DNA from 3 places in the Erwinia sp. Eh17-17 genome. Region 3 is predicted to be linked to each of the others. Evidence: predicted binding sites of a transcription regulator. Region 3 holds the regulator's gene; each other region holds the start of a gene.
The links. Region 3 encodes Fur, which represses iron uptake genes when iron is present. Its sites were predicted from a motif close to ATAATAATGAGAACNACTATCAA; they were not measured.
Positions count from the first base shown of each region.

Region 1 (7,730 bases), 430 kb from region 3:
GCAGCCAGACCTGCGTGTTGCCGACCGGGCGGCCGATGACCGGCTGGTCAGAGACCATCACGCTGGCTCCGAGGGTATCAATAGTATATTCAGACGGCCCGTAGTAGTTGTGGATCTCCAGCTCCGGGTGCTGCTGCATCAGTTTCCACAGCGTTGGCGTGGCGGCTTCACCGCCGATCATCACAAACGCCGGACGGTGGCTGTCCGCCTCAAACAGACCGGCATCAATCATCTGTGAGAAGAACGACGGGGTGATATCCAGCAGGTCAACCGGCACCTGTTTCATCTTCTGCAACAGCGCCCAGGCGTCGCGGCGCAGCTCTTCATCAAAGATATTCAACTCACAGCCCATCATCATGCAGAACAGCGGTTCCCATGAGGAGTCAAACGAGAACGAGGCGGTGTGGCCGGTGCGCATGCGGCGCGGCTGGCTGCGGTGGAAGCGTTCAATCGCCGGGCCGAACAGGTTGGCCTGGTGAGACAGGAACAGGTTCAGCAGGCCAGCGTGGGTGCTCATCACCCCTTTCGGACGTCCGGTTGAGCCGGAGGTGTAGATCATATACGCCAGATGCTCGCCGCACTGGGCGACGCGGCGCTCGCTGTCGTTCACCGGGGCGGTGGGGTGAGCGTCGCAGGCGGCGCGCACGGCGGCATCATCGATGCACAGATAAGCGCCCTGCGGCATCCGCTCCACCAGGCTGCTGTGCGTCAGCAGCAGCTGGGGCTGTGCGTCATCACACATCAGCGTCAGGCGCTCGCGCGGATAGTCCAGATCCAGCGGCATGTAGGCGGCGCCGCTGGCCAGTACGCCGAAGATCGCCACCAGCGAGTCCACGGAGCGCGGAATGCCAATTGCCACCACGTCGTCTGCGCCCAGATTGCGGGCAATCAGCTCGCGCGCCAGCTGCATCGCCCTGGCCGAAAGCTGTCGGTAGGTCAGGCTGACGTCGCCACAGGCAACGGCCACCGCATCGGGCTGAGCCTCCACCTGGCGCTGGAGCATGGCCAGGATGGACACCACACCTTCAGGCGGTGTGACGGGGATCCCCTGCGACCAGCCGTCAATCTGCTGCTGCTCATTTTCGCCCGTCAGCGCCAGGCTTGCGAGAGTGCGCTGCGGCTGCTGCGCCAGCTGTCGGGCGAGGAAGGTAATACGTTCACCGTGCCAGGCCAGCGTCTGCGCATCGTATTTTTCGGCACTGGCCACCAGGGTGATCTGCAGCTGACCGAGCCGGAACCCTACTTCAAACTCCAGGTCGTCCACCGGGCCCATCGCCAGGGTGTGGCTGACGGCCTCAATACCGTCAAACGTCAGGCTGTCGTGATAGACCTTGAGGTTAATCACCGGACCGTACAGCCCCTGGCTGCTGCCGACCAGGCCGAGATCGCGGCGCAGCTGCTCGGCTTCATAGCGCTGGTGGCGGCGCACCTGTTTAATTTCGCTCTGCAGCGCCTGGCTGATAGCGGCCAGCGTCATACTGTCATCGACGTCCAGCAGCAGCGGCAGAACGTTAACCACCGGGCCGGTGGCGGCCAGCGCGGCGGAGCCCATACGGCGCATAAACGGGAAGCCGATGCTCAGACGGGGTTCACCGCTGATACGCGCCAGATAGGCGACCAGCAGGGCGCTCGCCACCTCTGCCGGAGCGCTCTCCTGCAGGCCCGGCTGGCGGCTGAGCGTGCTGAGCAGCTCCGGGGGCAGGGCCACCGTCTGTTTCAGGGGCGCACTGCTGCCGCTGGCGGTAAAGGTTTCTCCCGACAGCGAGATCGCCGTCGGGAAATTTTTCCCGCGCTGCTGCCAGAACAGCGCTGCACGTTCGCAGGCGGGCGAATGCTGCCAGGCCTGATACTCGGCGACCACCTCACCAAAGGAAATAAACGGTGAGGCAGACGGCACCTCACCGGCGCGCAGCGCCTGATAGACCGCCGCCACGCGTCGGGTCAGGGCTTCGAAGCTGAAACCATCAAGCATCAGATGGTGATAGCGCTGATACCAGAACCAGCGGTCTGCGCTGACGCGGATCATCAGCTGGCGGTAGAGCGGGCGCTCGCCGTCGGCAGGCAGATCGGCGGCCAGATCGGCCTGCATCAGGTCGTGCGCCGCCTGTAAGCCGTCGCTGCGCTGGCTGAAATCAACCCACTCTACCGGTTGAACCTGCTGCGGTTTGCAGCGGTGCGGCAGGCGCTGAACCGGGTGACCGTCTGCACCGGGGCCGAAAGTGGCCTGCACGGTGTCGGCTTCCGACATCGCCTGACGAATCGCGCGGTCCAGGCAGACGCGGTCAATATCGCCGTGCAGTTCACTGTAGTGGGCGACGGCAAAGCTGTTTCTGCTGCGGGCAATCTGATCGGCGATCCAGATCCCCGGCTGCGCGGCAACCAGAGGATATTCGGTAAAGTCAGCCTGAATTTCAGGCCTGATCTGAGCATCTGACACGATGGTAATTCCTGTCGATTAAATGAAAATCAAAGATAAAAACGCTGGGTGGTGAGAACTGTTTCTCCAGGCAGCGACCGCGCGGTTACCCTGCCGTCTTCAGCGCGGCAGGGCGCATGTCCTGCCAGTGTTCTTCGATATAAGCAATACACGCAGCGCGCGTGGCCGGACCGGCCACGCTCTGCCAGCCAGCAGGCACGTCGGCAAATGCAGGCCACAGGCTGTACTGCTGGCGCGCGTTAAGCAGAACCAGGAAGTCGAGGCTTTCATCGTCGAAGGGATTGTGTTGTTCGGTCATGGTGATTACCTGTTCTTATCAGAGTAGGGAGGAGTGATAAAGTCGGCCAGCAGCCAGCGTAAGCCGTCCAGCAGCCCGCCGCGCCAGCACAGGGCGTCATGCCCGCCGGCGAAAATACGGAAGTTGATCTCATGCCCGGCTGGGATCAGCGCCTGACGCATCTGCTGATTGACCCAGGCCATATCGCCTTCGCGATCGCCCGCTTCCTGGAAGATTTTTAACCGGCCGGGCAGCGCACCGCTGAGCACCTGTTCCGTCAGCCAGCCCCTGTCATGTTCTCCGGCTTCAGAAAAATGGGTGACCAGGCGGACGTGGGGCCACCAGAAAGAGCCTGACTGGCTGAGGATGCGGCCAAACCGGGCAGGCCAGTGCAGCCCGGCATACATCGCCGCCAGCCCGCCGTAACTCTGTCCTGCTACCACCGTACGGTCAGCCTGTTCACTGAAGGCGATGCGGCGGCGGGCCAGCGGCAACAGCTCCTGCTGCACCGCCTGCCAGAATGGGGCACTGCACGGCAGTTCTTTCTCGCGCCATTCAGCATTAATCACGTCAATGAACAGCCAGCAGGCGGCGGGCAGCTGGCCGCTGTCCGTCTCCGCGTGGAGGGCGGAGAACAGGGGCTGACCCTCGACCCAGTTCTGGCCGTCCAGCAGGATCACCAGCGGACGGTCTTCCGGGGTAGCCGTGCTGCCGGTGCTGTACAGCCAGATTCGGCGCTGATTACCTAGCAGGGCGCTGTTCCAGGTAAACTGTTGCAGCCGAAGCGCGTCGGGTTTAACCGGATGGCCGCTGTCAGGCGCATGCCAGGCGGACTGGTCCGGTGCCGCAGGCATATGGGCGGCCGACAGGGCGTACCCGCGACTGTTGATATGGGGGTTACAACAGTTGAGGGGGTCAGCAATGGCTTTCGGAAACAGTGAGATCCACCATTCGCGCTGCTGCTTTCTGCGCGCGTTGTCATCGTCGCTGAAGATCGGTGGCAGTCCTGCCGCGTCTACCGGGATCAGGCTGTAGCTGCCGCGCCAGTGTTGCTCAATGTCCGTGGACCAGTGCCAGACATCGGTCCCCGGCAGGCGCTGAAGGCTTTGCGGCTGCGGGCTGTGATGGTCGGTGACGCAGTTAATGTCGATATACACCTGCCGAATGGCAGAACAGCTTTCATTACCCGCCGGGTCACGCCAGAAATAGTTCATCCTGACTTTACCTTCCGTCGCGCTTTCCACCAGCGGAGTGCCGTGATGCGCAAGCTGCTGCCACCAGGCCTCTGTGCCCACGTTACCGGCCACCAGCAGCTGATCTGCCGTACCGGCTGGCTGACATTGCGGCGTGAGTTTTTGCCGTGTTGTCACGATAATTTCCCTTAATTTACATTTAATGACTTAACTGGTGAGACGTTAATCGCACTTACAGTAAGTGACGCTAATGCAAATAATATTGAGAATAGTTTGCATTTGCAATAAGGGGCATCGCAACTTTCTAATGAGTCTGCAAGTTTTGCGTGTATAGGGGGGTTCTGAAGAAAGCCAGGAGAATCGACGTCAGTCGCGCTAAACGGAGATCCCTGAACGTCGCCCTAGTCAATCAGCGCACCTAATGAATTGACGGGGTTTCACGATTTATTTATCGGCAGGCCGGTTCATACGGCAAAACAGAACATGTTCAAGAAGATTAAAAACACAGGCGTCAGGTGAACTCACAGGGGGGGAGACCGGGTTACAACCGGCGTCTTATCACTCCAGCCTGTACGGGTGATTTGCTGCAACAGGCACGTCGTTTTTCTTTGTTTTACATATTGTTGCTTTTACCGCGGAAGACCAGCGATAACTGAAGTTAGAAAAGCTAATGCAAATGTTATTGAGAGTGATTTACATTTGCATTAATATGCGTGGCAGCTGAGCTCAGGCAGAGTGTAACTCTGCATTTAGTAAGGTTTTTTTAAGCCTGCAGCGCGTGCGTCCGGGCCCTGATGCCCCCCGTCACGCCTGCGGCTCGCCGTGGCTAATCAGAAACCTTAATGGATTGGCAGGCTTTATCGGTTCTTTTCGTAGACAAGGCTGTTTCAGACGAGATAACACAACATGATTAAAAAGATGAAAATCCAGGCCCGCCCTGACGTGGCAATAACCTCCGGGCAGGCCACGTTGCGCCTGTTAATCGCCTGCGCGCTGATGGGCGTTCCTGTCGCCCATGCCGCAACCGATAACACCCTGACCGTCACGGCAGAAACCAGCGAAAGCGTGACCGGACGCAACAGCGGTATTGTGGCAAAAGAGAGTGCATCAGGCACCAAAACGGCCACGCCGCTGCGCAAGACCCCACAGTCAATTTCGGTCGTCACGCGTGAGCAGATGGACGACCAGGCCGCGACCTCGGTATCCGATGCGCTGAACTACACCAGCGGGGTGGTCACCGGCTATCGCGGTAACTCCAACCGCAACGACGAAATTATCAGCCGTGGCTTTCGCTACGCGCCAAAACTGCTGGACGGCCTGCACTATGGACTCTCCAGCTCCAGCGGCGGTGCCGGGCAGATCGACCCGTGGCTGTTAGAGCGTGTGGAGCTGGTCCACGGCCCGGCGGGCGTACTCTACGGCCAGGTCAGCCCTGGCGGGCTGGTGGTGATGACCAGCAAGCGGCCGACGGCTGAAACCGTGCGTGAAGTGCAGCTCAGCACCGGCAACCACCACCAGGGGGAAGCGGCGTTTGACTTCGGCGGCAAGCTGAACGACGACAACACGCTGTTTTACCGCCTGAACGGACTGGCCAGCACCCGGCATGAAGAGGTGAAAAATAATAAACAGGAGCGCGTGGCGATTGCCCCGGCGATCACCTGGCTGCCGAATGCCGACACCAGCTTCACGCTGCTGGCCAGCTACCAGAACGATCCGAAAGCCGGTTCGCGTAACTTCCTGCCGATGGCCGGTACGCTGAAGGAAGCCAGCACCGGCTATATACCGTACGACTTCAACATCAACGACCCCAGCTACTATGGCAACAGGCGCGAACAGGCCTCCATCGGCTACGAATTCGAGCACAGCTTTAATGACGCGCTGTCGTTCACCCAGAACGTGCGCTACAGCCATCGTGATGAAGACTATAAATATATGGTCTATACCACCAGTTCAGCCATTAATGACCACACCATTGAGCGCCGTCCGCAACATGAAAAGGTGATGTCTAACGAATTCGGTGTGGACAACCACCTGAAAGGGGTGTTTGACACCGGTGCTGTAGGCCACACGCTGCTGGGCGGGCTGGATTACCGCTGGAGCCGCGTCGCCAGCACCCTGTCGCGCCACACCTCCAGCCAGTATCAGCTCGACTGGGCGAATCCGACCGGCGTCGATGTCGATGAGAGCGACTTATCACTGGCTACCAGCTCGATGAAGCAGCTGCACCAGGTGGGCGTGTATCTGCAGGACCAGATGGAGTGGAACAACTGGAATCTGGTGCTGTCCGGCCGTAACGACTGGTCACAGATCCGTACTCTCAACCGCCTTTCCGGCAGCGATACTAAACAGAATGACAGTAAACTGACCGGCCGCGCCGGACTGCTGTATGCGTTTGATAACGGCCTGTCGCCGTACGTCAGCTACAGCACCTCGTTTGAGCCTAACCTCAGCACCGGGGCACCGGGAAGCGATCCGTTTAAACCGACCACCGGCGAGCAGACCGAGCTGGGCGTGAAATACCAGCCGCCGGGGTCAAATACGGTGATGACGGTGTCGGTGTTTGATATCACCCAGAAAAACATTACCTCAGTCAATCCGGTCACCAAGTATAACGAGCAGATTGGTAAGGTAAAATCACAGGGCGTGGAGACCGAAATTCACGCGCAGCCGACGCCGGAAGTAAAGCTGATCGCAGCCTATACTTACACCGACGCGGTCACTAAAGAGACGTACACTGCCAGCCAGCTGGGACATACCCCCGCCAGCATTCCGCGTCACGCGGCCTCCGCATGGGGGAGCTACAGCTTCCTTGACGGCGCGCTGAGCGGTCTGACCGTGGGCACCGGTGTTCGTTACACGGGGGATGCCCCGGCCGACAGTACCGGAACCGACGAAGTGCCACACTACACGCTGTTTGACGCGATGGCGAAGTATGAACTGGGCGAGGCGGTTTCCAGCCTGAAAGGCACCACGGTGCAGCTGAACGTGCAGAACCTGACCGATAAGCACTACGTCGCTTCCTGTAGCGGAACCGAAGCCTGTTTCTATGGCACCGGCCGTAACGTGGTAGCATCGGTGAATTACCGCTGGTAACCCCGCGGTTTCTGCAGCGGGTCGATCGCATAACAGGATCGGCCCCTGCAGGGGCTGCCTCTCTCTGTCAGGAGATCTATGCAGGCATTTACGCTAAGGCATTACATCGGCGCAGGCTGCCTGGCGCTGGGCGGCTTACTCTACCTGCTGGCGGAACGTGTCAGCGCGCTGGCCTGGCGTCATCCGGGCTACCGTTACAGCGAAAACTACATCAGCGACCTCGGCATTCCGGGCTGCGGGGCGCATTTCTGCTCGCCGTTGCACAACGTCATGAACGCCGGTTTTGCCACCGAGGGGCTGCTGTTTATCGCGGGCGCTCTGCTGCTGTATCCGTGGGGTAAACTGCGCGTTGCCCTGCTGCTGGCCGCTATTCACGGCATGGGTGGCGTGTTGATTGCGCTGTTCCACAGCGGCGGCACGGCGGATGGCGTTACGCTGCATCAGATCGGCGCGGTGATGGCGATTGGCGGCGGGAATCTGTGCCTGATTGCCGTGGGCTCAGCCTGCGTGTTAAAAATGCAGCGCAGTCACTTCGGCTATTTCAGCCTGTTGTCGGGCGCGTTTGGCCTGGCCTGCATGCTGCTGATCCCCTCCGGGCTGTTTCCTGTTGGCCTTATTGAACGCGCAGCCGTTTACCCCATCACCCTCTGGCAAATCGTCACGGGTATTGCTTTGTTAATAAGTGCCAGAATCCGGCACGACTGATTAACCTGATAACAATATTCAGCAA
Region 1 is NZ_JBDFQT010000002.1:156,190-163,919, reverse strand. Features, by position in the region: gene ABEH87_RS06110 (amino acid adenylation domain-containing protein) at 1-2,437, opposite strand, end outside; gene ABEH87_RS06105 (MbtH family protein) at 2,523-2,735, opposite strand; gene fes (enterochelin esterase) at 2,741-4,090, opposite strand; gene ABEH87_RS06095 (TonB-dependent siderophore receptor) at 4,826-7,000, shown strand; gene ABEH87_RS06090 (DUF998 domain-containing protein) at 7,079-7,705, shown strand.
Region 1: fes (enterochelin esterase) is a predicted target of Fur. The motif match lies at 4,164-4,186, and genes of this name have one in related genera.

Region 2 (7,730 bases), on a different contig from region 3:
CCATTAACCTGCGTGTTCCCTTTACGGCTATCGCACCCGTTTTAGAACACATTCGTCATGATTTTGGACTGAGTATTACCGAAGTAGGACTTCTTAACTCGCTGCCTTTACTCGCCTTTGCAGCCTTTTCTCCCCTGAGCGCATCCACCTCCCGCAAGTTTGGTCTGGAACGCACACTTTTTGGTGCTCTGGCAGTGATTTCCGCCGGGATCCTGCTTCGATCCACAGGCAGTGTCTGGGCGCTGTATGGCGGAACAGTATTGATAGGCATGGGGATTGCCCTGGGCAACGTCCTGCTGCCTGGCCTTATCAAGCGTGACTTTTCCGGAAGCATGGCCTCCGTGACGGGCGCTTATTCCATCACGATGGGGGCCGCAGGCGCAGTCGGTTCTGCCATTGTCATTCCTCTGACGGAAACCTGGGGCTGGGACACCGCGTTGGCGATGCTGGTTATTGCACCGCTGCTTGCGCTGCTTTTATGGTTGCCCCAGTTAAAGAAAAAGCATCAGCTGCCAGAGTCGGGTGAGAGAAAAGCGGTGACCGTCGCGGTCTGGCGCTCGCCTCTGGCATGGCAGGTGACCTTATTTATGGGCCTGAACGCGATGCCGTTTTATGTTGCGGTGGGCTGGCTGCCAGCCATTCTTACTGACGGTGGTATTTCCTCTGCAAGAGCCGGTGAGGTACATGGCATCCTTCAACTGACCACCGCGATTCCGGGCTTAATTCTGGCGGCCACGCTGCGTCGTCTCAACGATCAGAAATTAGCTGCAGCCGGAGTCAGTCTTTTAACGGCAGTGTCCTTTGTCGGCATTCTGTACTTACCTAATGTGGCGATGCTGTGGGCAGCTCTTCTCGGCTTTGGCTCGGGTGCCAGCATGATGCTGGGCCTGACCTTCATCGGGCTTCGTACAAAAAATGCCGGTGACGCCGCCGCGCTGTCTGGCATGGTGCAGAGCGTGGGTTACCTGATGGCGGCAGTAGGCCCGCTGCTTCTGGGCAAAATCCACGATATGTCCGGAGGCTGGAAGGTGCCGCTACTGATGACGGCAGCAATCGCGGTCGCTGGCGCCTGCACCGGAATGGCCGCCGGGCGAAATGCGCATCTGGAGCCTGCACAGCAGCCAGGCTGAATTATCATAAGCCTCAGGGGAACGATTTGTTCTCCTGAGGCGGATGTTTTGAATTGAGGTTTTAAGCGCTTTTCATCTTGCTTTAGCCGATCTGTTGTCCAGAAGAATTCATGCCTCCTGCGCCATCCCTTAAAAGGCCGTCGACCCATTCCGTAAAAGCGCGCACGGCGGGAGAAAGAAAGCGTTGATGCGGATAAAGCATCGTTACCGGCACTGATGGCGGCTGCCAGTCCGCCAGAATCTCGATCAGCTTTCCGTGCTGCAGATGCTCAGAGATCACATTCTCAGCAAGCTGTGCCAGCCCAAAACCGTCAAGACACATTTTTATAAAGAGGCCCGTTTCGTTCACGGCGACATCTCCCTTTACCGGGACTGAGATCGCCTCAGTACCACACGTAAAACGCAGTTCATTCGAAAGTCTTCCCGAGCCTGAAAAGTAATGGATCGCCCGATGGCGAGACAACGCTTCAGGCGTCTCAGGGACACCGTACTCCCTGAGATAGTCCGGAGAGGCACAGGTTATCCAGCGAAACCGGCCAAGCGGACGGGCAACCAGCGTGGAGTCGGTTAATTCCCCGGTTCTGATGACGCAGTCCACGCCCTCCTGAACGAGATCGACCTGCCGGTCGCTGACCCCAATCATCAGATAGATATCCGGATAGCGCCGGTAGAAATCCTTCAGGTTTGGCATGACTATAAAATGGGCGATCCCACCAGGCATATCAACCCGCAGCCGCCCCTGGGGGCGCCTGACGGAATCCGTCAGGCTGGATTCCGTGTGTTCAATTAACGACAGGATTTCCCGGCACTGCGCAAGATACTGCAGGCCTTCCGGGGTCAGGCTGACCCGCCTCGTCGTCCGGTTAAGCAGACGAACCTGTAGGTATTTCTCCAGATTTTTAATCGTGCTGGTGACGGATGAAGAGGGTAGTGACAGTGTCTCTGCCGCGCGCACAAAACTTCCGGCTTCGGCGACCCGTGTAAAAACCTGCATAGCCTGAATCCGATCCATTGTCCTTCTCCCTGGCAAAGAGTGAGTCTGATTATTCGTAAATTATGAATTATGAAAACGTTTTAAGCATCTTTTTCAGGGTAATCGCGTGACGTATCATTTTCTCATTAATCAGAAAAGAAGAACTTTTATGAACGATTACATTAGAAATATTATTAATAATCAGACTGTAACGCCACCGGCAACCTTGATTCGTGGTGCGACGATACTGAGCATGGATGAGCGCGTCGGTAACATTGAACGCGGTGATATTCTCATCAACGGTTCAACGATTACCGCCGTGGGCCAGAACCTGGAAGCGGCGGGCGCCCATGTCATCGATGCCACCAACATGATCGCTATGCCGGGTATGGTTGATTCTCATCGTCACGCATGGGAAGGACAACTGCGCCGCATTAACCCTAATGCCACCTGTCTGGACGACTACAGCAACGCCACGCACTTCTCGTTCGCTAAATATTACCGGCCTGCCGATATCTATGTCGGTAACCTGCTGACGGCGCTGGGTGCTATTGACGCGGGTATCACCACCATGATTGATAATTCGCACAACAGCCGTACAGCAGCGCATTCTGATGCCGCCGTTGAGGCTCTGCTTGATAGCGGCATTCGTGCTGTCCATGCTTCCGGTGCACCGGTAGCAGGCGAATGGGATAAAGCGCACTGGCCGGGAAACTGGCAGCGTCTGCAGGATAAGTATTTCACCGACAACCCTGAAAGCCTGGTCTCTCTCTCGGTCATGGCCCAGTTGGAGCCGGAGTTGTGGGCCGAGGCCCGCAGGCTGGGACTGTCGATTGTCACTGAGTTCTTTGGCGCTGAGATGGGGGCTGAACTTGAGTCGCTGCATCAGCAGGGGCTGCTGGGTCCGGACAATATTTTCAATCACTGCACGGCGCTGCCCGACCGGGGATGGAAAATTCTGCGGGAAGCCGGTGTCCGGGTGAACGTCTGCCCACGCTCAGATTCGCACTATGGCATCGAAAGCGGAATGTTCGCCATAGAGGCTGCACAGCGTCATGGCATCAACCCTGGCCTGAGCGTTGATAATGAAACGTCATACAGCACTGACATGTTTATGGAGATGCGCGTGGCCTTTTACCTGCAGCGCGTGATGGGTATGCATCAGCAGCAGTGCTGCGATTCTGAAAATGCGCTGAAAACGCTTCCGGCGGCGCAGCTCCTTAAAGCCGCGACTCTCCATGGCGCAGAGTGTGCTGGGCTGCAGGACAAAGTGGGTAGTCTGACGCCGGGCAAACAGGCTGACCTGGTGCTGATTAATGCCAGTGATATTAATCTTTACCCGTCAGGAAATGCCTTTGGCACGGTGGTTCATGCCGCAGAGCGTAGCAACATCGATACCGTTATGATCGGCGGACGCATCGTTAAACAGAACGGCAGGGTGCTGGGCGTAGACAGCGCGCGACTGCGTACAGTGATTGATGAGTCGCGTGAGCACCTGTTTGCAGCGTCCGGCTACCAGCCTGACATTTTTGCTGACACCTTCCTGCCGCTGGGGCAGGCAGACTGACCGGGATGACAGCATGAGCATGATCTATTACGTAATCGCTTTTGCCGCAGGTCTCGGTATCACCCTGCAGACGACCCTTAACAGCCAGCTGGCGCGAGGACTGGGCGGCGACCCGGTCACCGCCGCGTTGTTTTCCTTCGCCGCCGGCGCATTCGGCCTTGGGATTTACTCGCTGTTGCGCGGGGGATTATTCACCTCGCTTGCAGCCATTCCTTCGCAGCCACTTTGGAGTCTGGCGGGCGGTCTCATAGGCGCATGTGCCCTGTTCAGCTATGTGGTGCTTGCGCCGAAAATCGGCTTTTCAGCCCTGCTGGGGCTGGCGATTGTTGGACAATTACTCTCGTCACAGATGATTGACCATTTTGGCTTGCTGGGTGCCATGCGACGGCCGGTTTCGTTACTAAAGCTGGGGGGAATGCTGGTCATGCTGATCGGACTTGCCGTCATGCTTTTCGGCGATCGGCTCTCTGCGCGGTTTCTGCAGTAACTGCGTTTTCCATAGTGCAGACCTGTGTGAGTCTGGCTTTGAGCGCGGTATGACTTTTATTCACCCGGAGAATTAACATGTTTTCAATTGCAGCTGATGTCAGGAATACGCTGGGAGAGTGCCCGCTGTGGTGTGAAAGAACGTGCAGATTATACTGGACTGACATTGAAGCCAGTGAACTTCTGGCCTTAGAAGAAGGCAATAGCGCTGTGATGCGGTGGTCGCTGCCCGAACGGCTGGGATCCTTTGCCTTAACCGAAAAGAGTCACATTTTGCTGATGGGACTCGCCTCAAGGCTGGCTTTCTATGACCTCAACACCGGTATACTTACCACGGTAGCGGCCTCACCGGGAGAAGCGGGCACCCGCACAGGTGATGGACGGTGCGACCGTGGCGGTAATTTTGTGTTTGGGACTATGGATGACGGCTATCCCGTAAAAGTCATCGGTAAATTTCACCGTCTTAATGCGGCAACGCTGACCGTTGAGACGCTGGCGCTGCCAGATGTCGCCATTCCGAACAGCATCTGTTTCAGCCCCGATGGTGCAACCATCTATTACAGCGACTCGATGCAGGGCAAAATATTCTGCTGCGATTATCCCTCACTGGACAACCCGCGCTTGTTCACCGAAACATCAGGCAATGGTGCGCCCGACGGCTCCTGCGTGGACGCGATGGGCTATTTATGGAATGCTGAATGGGGAGGGAGTCGTATTGTCCGTTACCGTCCGGATGGAACGACAGACGCATTCCTGCCATCGCCTGGAACCCAGAGCACATGTCCGACTCTGGCCGGTGAAGGCTTCACCAGCCTTTATTGCACCACGGCTTCTGTCGGGCTCTCTGCGCCAACACTTTATGATGGTGCTTTAATTAAGACCGAATCCGCAGTTAATGCTGGTTTGCCAGAAAGCCGCTTTGCAGCACACACAATGTAACGGCTTTGATGCTGGCAGCACTGTATCTGCTTCCGGCTTCATACGCATGCCGTAATCATTGATAAGTCTGGCATCCTGCACGTCAGTTTAATCAGACGTTCTAAACATACACTCAGGTGGCTAAATTCAGTCACTTTGTATGCAATAACTGGGAAAAACCGGCGGGGAAAGTGACAGCGGGGCAGGTGAGGGCACTGTGGAAAGGGGAATAAAAAAGGGCAACCTCACAAGAAGGTTGCCCCGATTTTTATCAACGATTAACCGTGCGCGCCTGCGCCCGGCTCGCTCAGTTTCTGCAGGTCTTTGTCCACGAAGAACAGAGCCTGACCGCTGTTACCGACCAGCGCCAGTTTATCCAGCACCGATTTGAACAGCTTCTCTTCTTCGTGCTGCTCGGACACGTACCACTGCAGGAAATTAAAGGTTGAATAATCCTGGGTGGTCATCGCTGAATGTGCCAGCTCATTGATTTTTTTAGTGATCAGCTGCTCGTGCTGATAAGCCTGATCCAGCACTTCGTGCAGGGAGTTAAAGGTTACCGGCGGTGCATCAATGGTGCCCAGTACCGGCATGGCTCCGGTATCGCTCAGGTAGTTAAAAAGACGCTGCATGTGCTGCATCTCTTCGCTGGAATGCTCACGCATAAACGCGGCAGCCCCCTCAAAACCTTTGTCGTTGCACCATGCGCTCATCTGCAGGTACAGGTTGGCAGAGTAGAATTCCAGATTCAGCTGATCGTTCAACTGAGCGGTCATTTCATTCGTCAGCATGGTGACTCCTTTAAATTATATTTTTTGCGATTTTTTACTCTTAATAATTCGCGTTGCAGATACACGGTAAATGTATCTGGAACGTAAATCATAACGAGTAAACAGGTGATTTCTGCGCATTATGCACCCAGATTGATAAAATAAAAACCGTTTTATATAGCACAGGCTAATTTAATTTTGATCAGCTAAGGGTATGATTGGTAAGTGATAATCATTCCATAATGAATCTGAATTGTTCTGCTTTTTAAATAGTTATGATAACTGTTCTTATTTATATCTTTGCGCGCTATAAACACGTAATGAGAATTAATCAGCTTTAGGTTGTTTCTGATAACTTATTCATTTCCAGCCGATTAGCCGCGTTTGCCTGCCCGGCAAAGACGGCTAATGGATTTACAGCGGGTCGCTGACCAGACGGTCGAGGATCGCCTGGGCCGTTTTAATATCGGTAACCAGCGCGTTGATCATTCCGGAGCGAACGGCACCGATAATGCCGGCGGCTTTTTCCGCCGTGGCCGCCACGCCGATACACAGCGGCGTCTGGCGCAGCTGGTCGGGTGATGCGGCAATCATCCGCTGTTCACCTTCCCAGTGCAGCACCTCGCCCTGTTCCGTGACGTAATGACGCAGCACATCGCCTGCGGCATGGCTGAGCGCCTGCTCATCCGGGGTGGCAGTGGTGGTTTCGCTGGCGTGGGGAGCGTGATGTGTCAGACCGACCCCGACAATCGCCACGTCCAGTTTGTCCCACAGCGAGGTAATCTGCTGCACGCCAGGGTCACAGAGGAACGCATCACGCAGCACTGGCGACGAGATATAGGGTGCATGCAGAAAGTGGGGGGTACCCTCCATCTGTTCTGCGGCCTGACGCACAAATTCGTTAATCTGAAAATGCGCTGCAGCCTGCTGCATACCACCGTTCAGCGCCACCGTCAGCACCCCCGGCAGGCGCGGCAGGCCAGATAACGTCACTTCACGTACCGCCCGTCCCCAGCCAATACCTACCACCGACCCGCTGACCAGATCGGCCTGCTGGAGCAATGAGGCCAGCGGCGCGTTGAGTGCGCTAAGGACGTTAGCGGGGGGCGACTCCACCACGGCGGCGGTTTTTAACCCCAGTCGCGCAATCAGATCGGCCGTGATCTCTTCAGGTGAGGTGAGCTCAATCACCTCTATGCGCACAATCCCCGCTGCACGCGCTTTGGTGAGCAGGCGCGAAATGGTGGCGGTGGACACCCCCAGTTTTTTAGCGATATCGACCTGCGACATATCGGACTGATAGTGCAGCTTCGCCACCATGTGCATCATCGCCCGCGTGGTGGCGGGATCTTGTAAAAGAGGCTCTTTCAGGGTTGTAATTCCTTTCTGCAATGTATTACACTCACTTCATCGGTTGGAGAATTATTGCGCAACACCAGAAAAATTGCAACGTGCACAGGTGGCTGAAACCCCTGACAGGACTGGAGATTCACCGGCAACAGCCCGGCGTCGTGCACACAGGCTTAAAGGTAACTTTCGGGTCGTCAATGACGGCTTTTTACCCCTGTATCTCTATAACGGAGCACATCTCATGTCACACATGTCCACTTCTGAACTGCGCGGTTATCAGCAAATTTGCGGCAGCAATGGCGCGATGCTGGTGATTGCGTGCGACCAGCGCGGCGCAATGCGCACCCTGTTAAGCGCCGATCCCGAACAGCAAAAATCCATTTCCGAGCAGCAGCTCGGCGGTATCAAAGCCGATATTACCCGCTATCTCGCCAGTCAGGCCTCCTGCGTGCTGGTGGATGCCGTCTGCGCGGTACCTGACCTGGTCGATGACGGGATTATCGCTCGCGATACTGCCCTACTGATCGGCCTTGATG
Region 2 is NZ_JBDFQT010000006.1:158,645-166,374, forward strand. Features, by position in the region: gene ABEH87_RS16360 (MFS transporter) at 1-1,130, shown strand, start outside; gene ABEH87_RS16365 (LysR family transcriptional regulator) at 1,213-2,142, opposite strand; gene ABEH87_RS16370 (amidohydrolase family protein) at 2,273-3,670, shown strand; gene ABEH87_RS16375 (DMT family transporter) at 3,684-4,157, shown strand; gene ABEH87_RS16380 (SMP-30/gluconolactonase/LRE family protein) at 4,235-5,095, shown strand; gene ftnA (non-heme ferritin) at 5,353-5,865, opposite strand; gene ABEH87_RS16390 (sugar-binding domain-containing protein) at 6,259-7,236, opposite strand; gene ABEH87_RS16395 (tagatose-bisphosphate aldolase) at 7,436-7,730, shown strand, end outside.
Region 2: ftnA (non-heme ferritin) is a predicted target of Fur. The motif match lies at 6,114-6,136, and genes of this name have one in related genera.

Region 3 (7,730 bases):
ACTGTTCATTCGCGGGGAACGCTCCCCCTATCTGGCAGATGAATACCGCGATGCACTGCTGGCACAGTTCCCGCAGGCACGCGCGCATGTGATAGCCGGTGCCGGACACTGGGTGCATGCTGAGAAGCCTGATGCGGTATTACGTGCAATTCGCCGTTTTTTTGCGCTGTAAAAACAATAATCTCCTCTGATTGTTATCCCCAAAATCATTCGCGTTTCCGGCAGGCGGCAAGGCCATGAGTCCCCAGGGGCACAGATAATGATGTGGCTGGGGTGAATGGCCGTCGCCAGCGCACCAACAGCTTGAAGAATGAAGGGGATAAATGATTGTCGTCACCACTTTCGCTGGGGTATGATGGCGCGCTAAAATTTTGCCGCTGCTGATTATTCAGACGGCACAACGGCCCTATTCATCAGTAATCCAGCCTTTCAGTACGACGATTCCTATGGCAAAAGAGAACACGGACCGCACGACGATCGATCTGTTCGCAGATGAACGGCGCCCGGGGCGACCCAAGACCAATCCGCTAACGCGTGATGAGCAGCTGCGTATCAATAAACGCAATCAGCTTAAGCGTGATAAAGTGCGCGGCCTGAAACGCGTTGAGCTGAAAATGAACAGCGAGGCGGTAGATGTCCTGAACCAGCTGGCTTTCGAGCGTAATATGAGCCGCAGCGAGCTGATTGAAGAGATGCTGCTGGAACAGTTGCAGCGCCATCAGCCCTGAGCGTATCCGGGCCTTAGCACTCAGCGACAAAACCAGCAGTATTACTCGTTTATCCGCTCACAGCGGTCTGTTATCATTAACGCTATCTGCGAAAAATCAGCAGTCTCCATATCATTAAGATTCAAGAGGTTATTAAACTCATGGCACTCGTCGGCATTTTCTTTGGTAGCGATACAGGTAATACCGAAAACATTGCAAAAATGATCCAGAAGCAACTGGGGAAAGATGTTGCAGAAGTTCGTGATATTGCTAAAAGCAGCAAAGAAGACCTTGAAGCCTTTGATATTCTGCTGCTCGGCATCCCCACCTGGTACTACGGTGAGGCCCAGTGCGACTGGGATGACTTCTTCCCGACGCTGGAAGAGATCGACTTCAACGGTAAACTGGTGGCGCTGTTTGGCTGTGGCGATCAGGAAGACTATTCCGAGTATTTCTGCGACGCAATGGGCACTATTCGCGACATCATCGAGCCGAACGGTGCGGTGATCGTTGGTCACTGGCCAAGTGAGGGCTATCATTTCGAAGCCTCTAAAGGCATGGCTGATGACAACCACTTCTTAGGCCTGGCCATTGACGAAGATCGCCAGCCTGAACTCACCAACGAGCGTGTTGATCGGTGGGTAAAACAGATTTTTGATGAGCTTCAGCTGCAAGACATCATCGAAGCATAACCACAACCACTTGATGTGGGAGGTATCTCACATCAAGAAAGTGGTTTTTCCTATAGAAGTAATAGATACATGTTTGTAACTTTCACCTGCAAAACTGTACAATAACCCCATCGGTTACCCGCTTTCTCAGCGCCTGCCCCTTTTTGAAGGACGTGAGTCGCCCAAAGGGCGATGAGATGAGGCAGATCGAAATGTTAACCTGACATAATTCGGGCGCGCGCTTCCCTGGATGTAATGACACTTATCCTTACATCCCTTGCGGTTTCAGGCATCCCTTTTGGTTTTCATTTCGCAGTATCAGTTCTATACTGAAACGCACTCGTTCTTAGCGCCGACCGATGTTCAGGGCTTTTCAGCCACTAAGTGACTAGCAAAGTAACAGGACAATATCCGCATGACTGACAATAACACCGCATTAAAGAAGGCCGGCCTGAAAGTCACGCTTCCCCGACTGAAAATTCTGGAAGTGCTTCAGGAGCCAGAGGGCCATCACGTCAGTGCGGAAGACTTGTACAAACGCCTGATTGATATGGGCGAAGAAATTGGTCTGGCCACGGTTTACCGCGTGCTGAACCAGTTTGATGACGCGGGGATCGTTACCCGCCACAACTTCGAAGGCGGTAAATCCGTTTTCGAACTGACCCAGCAGCACCACCACGATCATCTGATCTGCCTGGACTGCGGTAAAGTCATTGAATTCAGAGACGAATATATTGAGGAGCGTCAGCGTGAGATCGCTACGCGTCACGGTATCAAACTGAGTAACCATAGTCTGTATCTTTATGGTCACTGTTCTCTGGGCGACTGTCGTGAAGATGAGACGCTGCACGATAAATAATCTGCCAGGTTCAGTGTAAAAACCGGTGGCTCAGCCACCGGTTTTTTTATGCCTGCTATAACCGCTCTTCACGGCTGTAACGCAGCCCGTCGGCACTGACTGCCCGTATCAGCACCTCACCCACCGCGACCTCTGGCTGATGGTCATCATCGTAACGCTGCCAGCGTTTTCCAGCATCCGTGCTGTACTGAATGGTCAGGCCCGGTAACGCAATGTTTGCCTGCAGTTTCCCTCCGATGATATGTGCACCCGGCTGTGGCACACGGTAATCAATCCCGCGCCGATCCAGTTTTGCCAGTTCTCGCTGCCCGACAATATTAGCAAAACGCTGCCAGTCCTGGCGCAGAGCCTGGCGATCGACGAACTCAGTTTTACCACCGATATACTCTTTGCCCGCCTGGTAATCCTGCTCCCATGACGCCTGGTGCCACGCACGTTCAGCTACGGGCAGCACGTGCGGGAACATCATATAGTCGACATCAGCATCGCTACGTACCGTCTCACTCCACAGCTGGGCAGACAGGCCGTAAGCGCCTGCCCAGGCTTTATCAGACCTGGCACTGAAGGTATTTCCGTCGCGATCGACCGAGGTTTCAGCATTTTGCGGCAGGTTATCTGGTGCAAAGCTGAATATCTTACGTTCATCGTTGAAGCGCGTTCCCCAGTAATAACCCCGCTCCTGCGGGTTAACCTCATAGGGGAAATCCATATAGACATAGTCAGGGTTAGAGATGATCACCTGGTAGCCTTTATTCGCCCAGTCGCTGGCGCTGTCGTACCCTCCCCAGTAAAGCGTATCCCAGAAGTTAACGGCTACTTGCTTTGTCGCGAACTCCCCTGCATCGCGGGCATCTTTCAGGCCATCCTGCCATGCCTGCATACGGTCAATACCGTGAGACTTAGCCAGATGGCTGACCTTCAGCGCAAAATAGCTGGGAAGGTGGGCGAAGTCAGCGACCTTGCCCGCTTTTATCATCTTCTGACAGACTTGTGATTTTGCCCACGGCTTATCTTCACGGCTCAAATCAAGCAGCCCTTTTCCTTTTTCCGCACGACCGGGAAGAATATCGCTGTAGCCGGGACCAAAGTGGATATTTTTTGCCTCATCGCCGCCAAAATGCCAGCGTGTCAGCGGCTGCCCGGCCTGCTGATGCATGGCCTGAATTTCGCTTATCACTTTATCAACAAAGTGCAGCGAAGAGTCCAGGCAGGGATTGAGATAGCTGGTGCGATCGTAAAGCTGAACGGACGTCGTATTCGAGTTATCCGTCGGGTCGATAAGCCGGTATTCATTGGCTTCACTGACCTTGCCCTCTTTTATCAACCGCTGATGACGTGCTTCCATGGAGATCACAGCGGCTCTGGCATGTGCCGGCATATCCACTTCAGGGATCACCGTAATTCCACGGGCATCTGCATATTTCACTATTTCAATATAGTCGTCACGGCTGAAGAAACCGCTTCCGCTGGTGTTACTGAAGGGACCAGAACCCAGCTGCGGTAACAGGCAGTGTTGTTCACTCAGATCGTGACAGCGTCTGGCCCCCACGGTGGTCAGCTCCGGCAGGCCTGGAATCTCAATACGCCATCCTTCGTCATCAGTCAGATGAAAATGAAAAACGTTAATCTTCCAGGCAGCAAGCTGGTCCAGCATGCGCAGAATAACGGCCTTACTGTGGAAATTGCGCCCAACATCGAGGAAAACACCGCGATAGGCAAACCGCGGCGCATCAACAGCTTCCAGCGTCGCAATCTTGTTGCTGCCATCGGCAGGCAGCAGGGAGAGAATCGACTGTAAACCATAAAACACCCCCTGGGCATCGTAGCCGACGATCTCCGCCTTTTTCTGGCTAATGCTGAGGGTATACGCCCCTGATTTTGGTGAATTACGGTCGAATTTTGTCACATCAATTCGTGTGGTCACAGGGTAGCCAGCAGCATTCAGCGGCACGCCGAGCAGTTTAAAGCGTTGTGCAACAGCTTCGGCCTGATTTGATGACAGCGTGGTCAAATTCAGGCTGACTCCCTGACTCAGGTCAGCATCTTCAGGCAACACGTTAACCTTCAGCGGAGTGGGTAAAATCTGACCGCGCAGTGCGCTGGCGGGAAGCAGTGCAATATCGCTGTTTTTCTCAAAGCGGCTGGCGGGCATCATCAGAATGTTTTTATCTTCCGCGATACGCTTCCAGTGTTCACCCAATGGAACGACAAAGTTGTTCAGATCGTCAGTATCAGTCACGCTGATAATTTTAGGCTGCGCATCGCCAGAGGTGACATACCAGCGCGGCATCACATCCGTGCTAAATAGCTGCCAGTATTCGTTAATGATGGGGATCGTAATGGAGGCCCCCGCACTGATACCGCGGAACTTCTCAGTCGGTTCCAGTCGCGTTAAATCACCGACGATATGCACCATACGGAACTGATCGTTCTCTACCGCCAGCGTTTTGTGCACATTACTCATATAGATGGCCCAGTCTCTGCGGGTAATCGCCGGGCCGTTATTGGTGAGCGTAATCGTTGCACGATTGCAGGAAGCAAAGTCGGCGCCAAGCATCGCACAATTCACGCCATGTGATGCCGCCAGATTGTCAGTTACCTGATACTTCACGCCAAACTGGCTGATTTGTTCGACCAGCGAACGGTCGGCCATCACTGAACCGTTACCCAGACTCATCACCACAGCGATCGTCAGTAAACTCATTTTTTGCCATTTCATTACGGCACCCCTCCCTGTTATTTATTGATTAGACTGCTGAATTTCCTTCCATAATTGTCCGCAACTGCTTTCGATAGCCTCGCCTCCGCCCATCTTTTCAGCATCCAGGCAGCGCTGGTAGTCCAGCACGCGCACGGTTTCTTTTTTAGCAAAGTCCTGATGCTGAGGCTGCCGGGACAAAACATCCAACAACCGGCGGCAGGATTGCATTTTCACTGTTTTCCCGTCGGCCTGGTTGATGCAGTGACGATAGGCCTCTCGCTCCTGCGTGGTCAGGCTGTAACAGGCACAGAGCGCGGTAACTATCGTTGTGATAACCAGCGTTTTTTTCATATCCATACTCCGGAAATGTCGGGGAGATCAGAACAGGGTAAAAGGCGCTATCACCATAAATTTGACGTCTTTTTCATCCTGGAAAATATTGTTGTAGCCACCGCTATAGCTGGGAATATTGCTGTGATTGTCATAACGGGTGTAGTGCAGTTTAAACAGCGTCCCTTTGGCGACACCGGACTGGATGGTATAAAGGAGATCGAGATTCCACGCTGATTCTTTTAGCCTGGTGCTCCGATCATAAACAGGATTATTGGCTGGTTTCGCCCCCCAGCCCCAGGCACAGGAAGCCCCCACGCCCAGTCCCGGCAACTGCCAACCGGCCAGGTCATACATCACTCCGGCAAACAGCGCTTTCTCACCATTAGCGTTCCAGTCTGAACGTGAATCCCACCAGATATCCAGGCGACCATTTGAAGAGGCGTAGCCCGGTGTCATACGTTGCAGGAAGAAGCCCTGATTCCCTTCAGCCTTTACCCAGCTTCCTTCAAGACGAAAATCAAACGGCCCTGCGCTGTATCCTAAAGTCAGCGCCTGTAACCAGGCCAGACCGTCATAAACGTCGTTCACGTTAGCAGCAGCGCCATGTTCTTTATCTTTTGCACCATAAAATTGATAACTACTGTGTAAATCATTGCCGGCAACAGGAAAGGTATAGGAGAGTTTGCTGAAATATTGATCCATATATCCGGCGGCCTGGCCGAAGGCCCCCTCGATTATCAGCCTGTTTTTAAAATCATATTTAAACCCAATGGAGTGAAGGTAGCTGATAGCGGTGGTGCCATCTGCCTTACGGAAATTGTACATATTTTCATACCAGGGTGCTTTATAACGGTCACTCCACATATAGGAGAATGACAGTGCTCCGGCTTCGGCAAAATCGATGCTATAACCCGTTTCCACACCGAGATACGTTCCGGGTAAAAAGCTCCAGTGCGGTGCGAGCAATGTCTGTCCATCGGGCTGCAAATAGCCGCCGTGTAACCAGAGATCATCATATTTTAATTTTACTGTGGCCTTATAAAGGCTGGCGCCATTTTTGTCGCCGGTCCAGCGCTCTTCCCAGCGAGTCTTTGCATCACTGAAGCCGATTTCATTCGGCGCGGCAGGGCCACCGTTAAACATCTCCAGCGCACCAAAAACGGCGAGATCAACACCAATTATTTCAGCAGCATAGCCTGAACTGTAATCGAGCGAGGCGTTAAACGTTGAGTGATGAAGATTTTGCTGATACTGACCAAAATGCTCACTGACGGGATCCTGCTCTTTGCGGTCGCGCTGCCGCTGCCAGTAATAGAGCGTTCCTTTTAAGGATGAATCATCAACAAAACCGGAGGCGACGGCAGGTAAGGGAATAAAAAATGGCAGCAGTAAATAATGAACAGCTAATAACGCAAAAAGCGTCTGCCGTCCAGTGGCATTGAAAATCATCGAATAATCCTTATCCAATAAAAACGACAAAACTTATAATAGTAAAAGCTGTGTGTTATTTTTTATAATATTTTTCGCGACGCGAATTATCAATAACAATGAATAATAAAACCTGAAAGTATGATCAACAGCACAAATCAACAGCCGGATGATATTTTATGAAACAACACCGGCTGTAATCTGTTATTCACCAAATACCGGCAGAAAGTGGCCATAGGAGAGCAGAGAGACCAGCGCATTTAACCCACCGAACAGCAGCACCAGTACAATCGGCAGCATCCCTCCCCTTACCCGCCATTCTGCCTGAGCAAAACGACGCCGTGACTGCCGGGCCAGTAGTGCAGGGGTCACCACCGCCCAGACAGTGGCAGCCAGCCCCGCGTAACCAATTGCCAGCAAAAAACCGTTCGGCCAGATCAGCGCCGCTGCTAACGGCAATATAAACGTCAGTACGGTGGTTTTCAGCCGCCCGCTGGCAGAGTTATCCAGCTTGAAGAGATCGGCAAGATAGTCGAAGAAACCCAGACTGACACCAAGGAAAGAGCAGGCAACGGCGAAATTAGAGAAGATATCCAGCAGCAGGTTGAGATATGGACTGTGCAGTACACCAGACAGCGCCCCCACCAGCACATCGATATTTCCCCCCTGCGCCGCGATAGCTTTGAAATCATGGCGTGGGATATTACCCATGGTGCCAACGATCCAGATGAAGTAGATAGCCAGCGCCAGCAGCGTGCCGTAAATCAGGCAACGGCTGACGCGCGTCGCATTCTTGCGGTAGTAAGCCACCAGCCCGGCAATATTGCCGTGGTAGCCAAAGGACGCCAGGCAGAACGGTACGACTGCCCACAGATAGCGCAGGTAATGGCTGTCTGCCGCCTGGCTGTCGAGCAGGTTAACGGGTTCGATATGCCACAGCAGGCCGCCAAAAATCATCAGGAAGGTAATCACCTTCGCCCCGAGGAAAATCAGCGTCATGCGGCTGACCACTGCGGTTCCCAGCCAGATAA
Region 3 is NZ_JBDFQT010000002.1:587,449-595,178, forward strand. Features, by position in the region: gene ybfF (esterase) at 1-172, shown strand, start outside; gene ybfE (LexA regulated protein) at 447-728, shown strand; gene fldA (flavodoxin FldA) at 869-1,399, shown strand; gene fur (ferric iron uptake transcriptional regulator) at 1,794-2,237, shown strand; gene ABEH87_RS08150 (beta-N-acetylhexosaminidase) at 2,293-4,956, opposite strand; gene chiQ (ChiQ/YbfN family lipoprotein) at 4,978-5,289, opposite strand; gene ABEH87_RS08160 (OprD family outer membrane porin) at 5,317-6,720, opposite strand; gene mtr (tryptophan permease) at 6,904-7,730, opposite strand, start outside.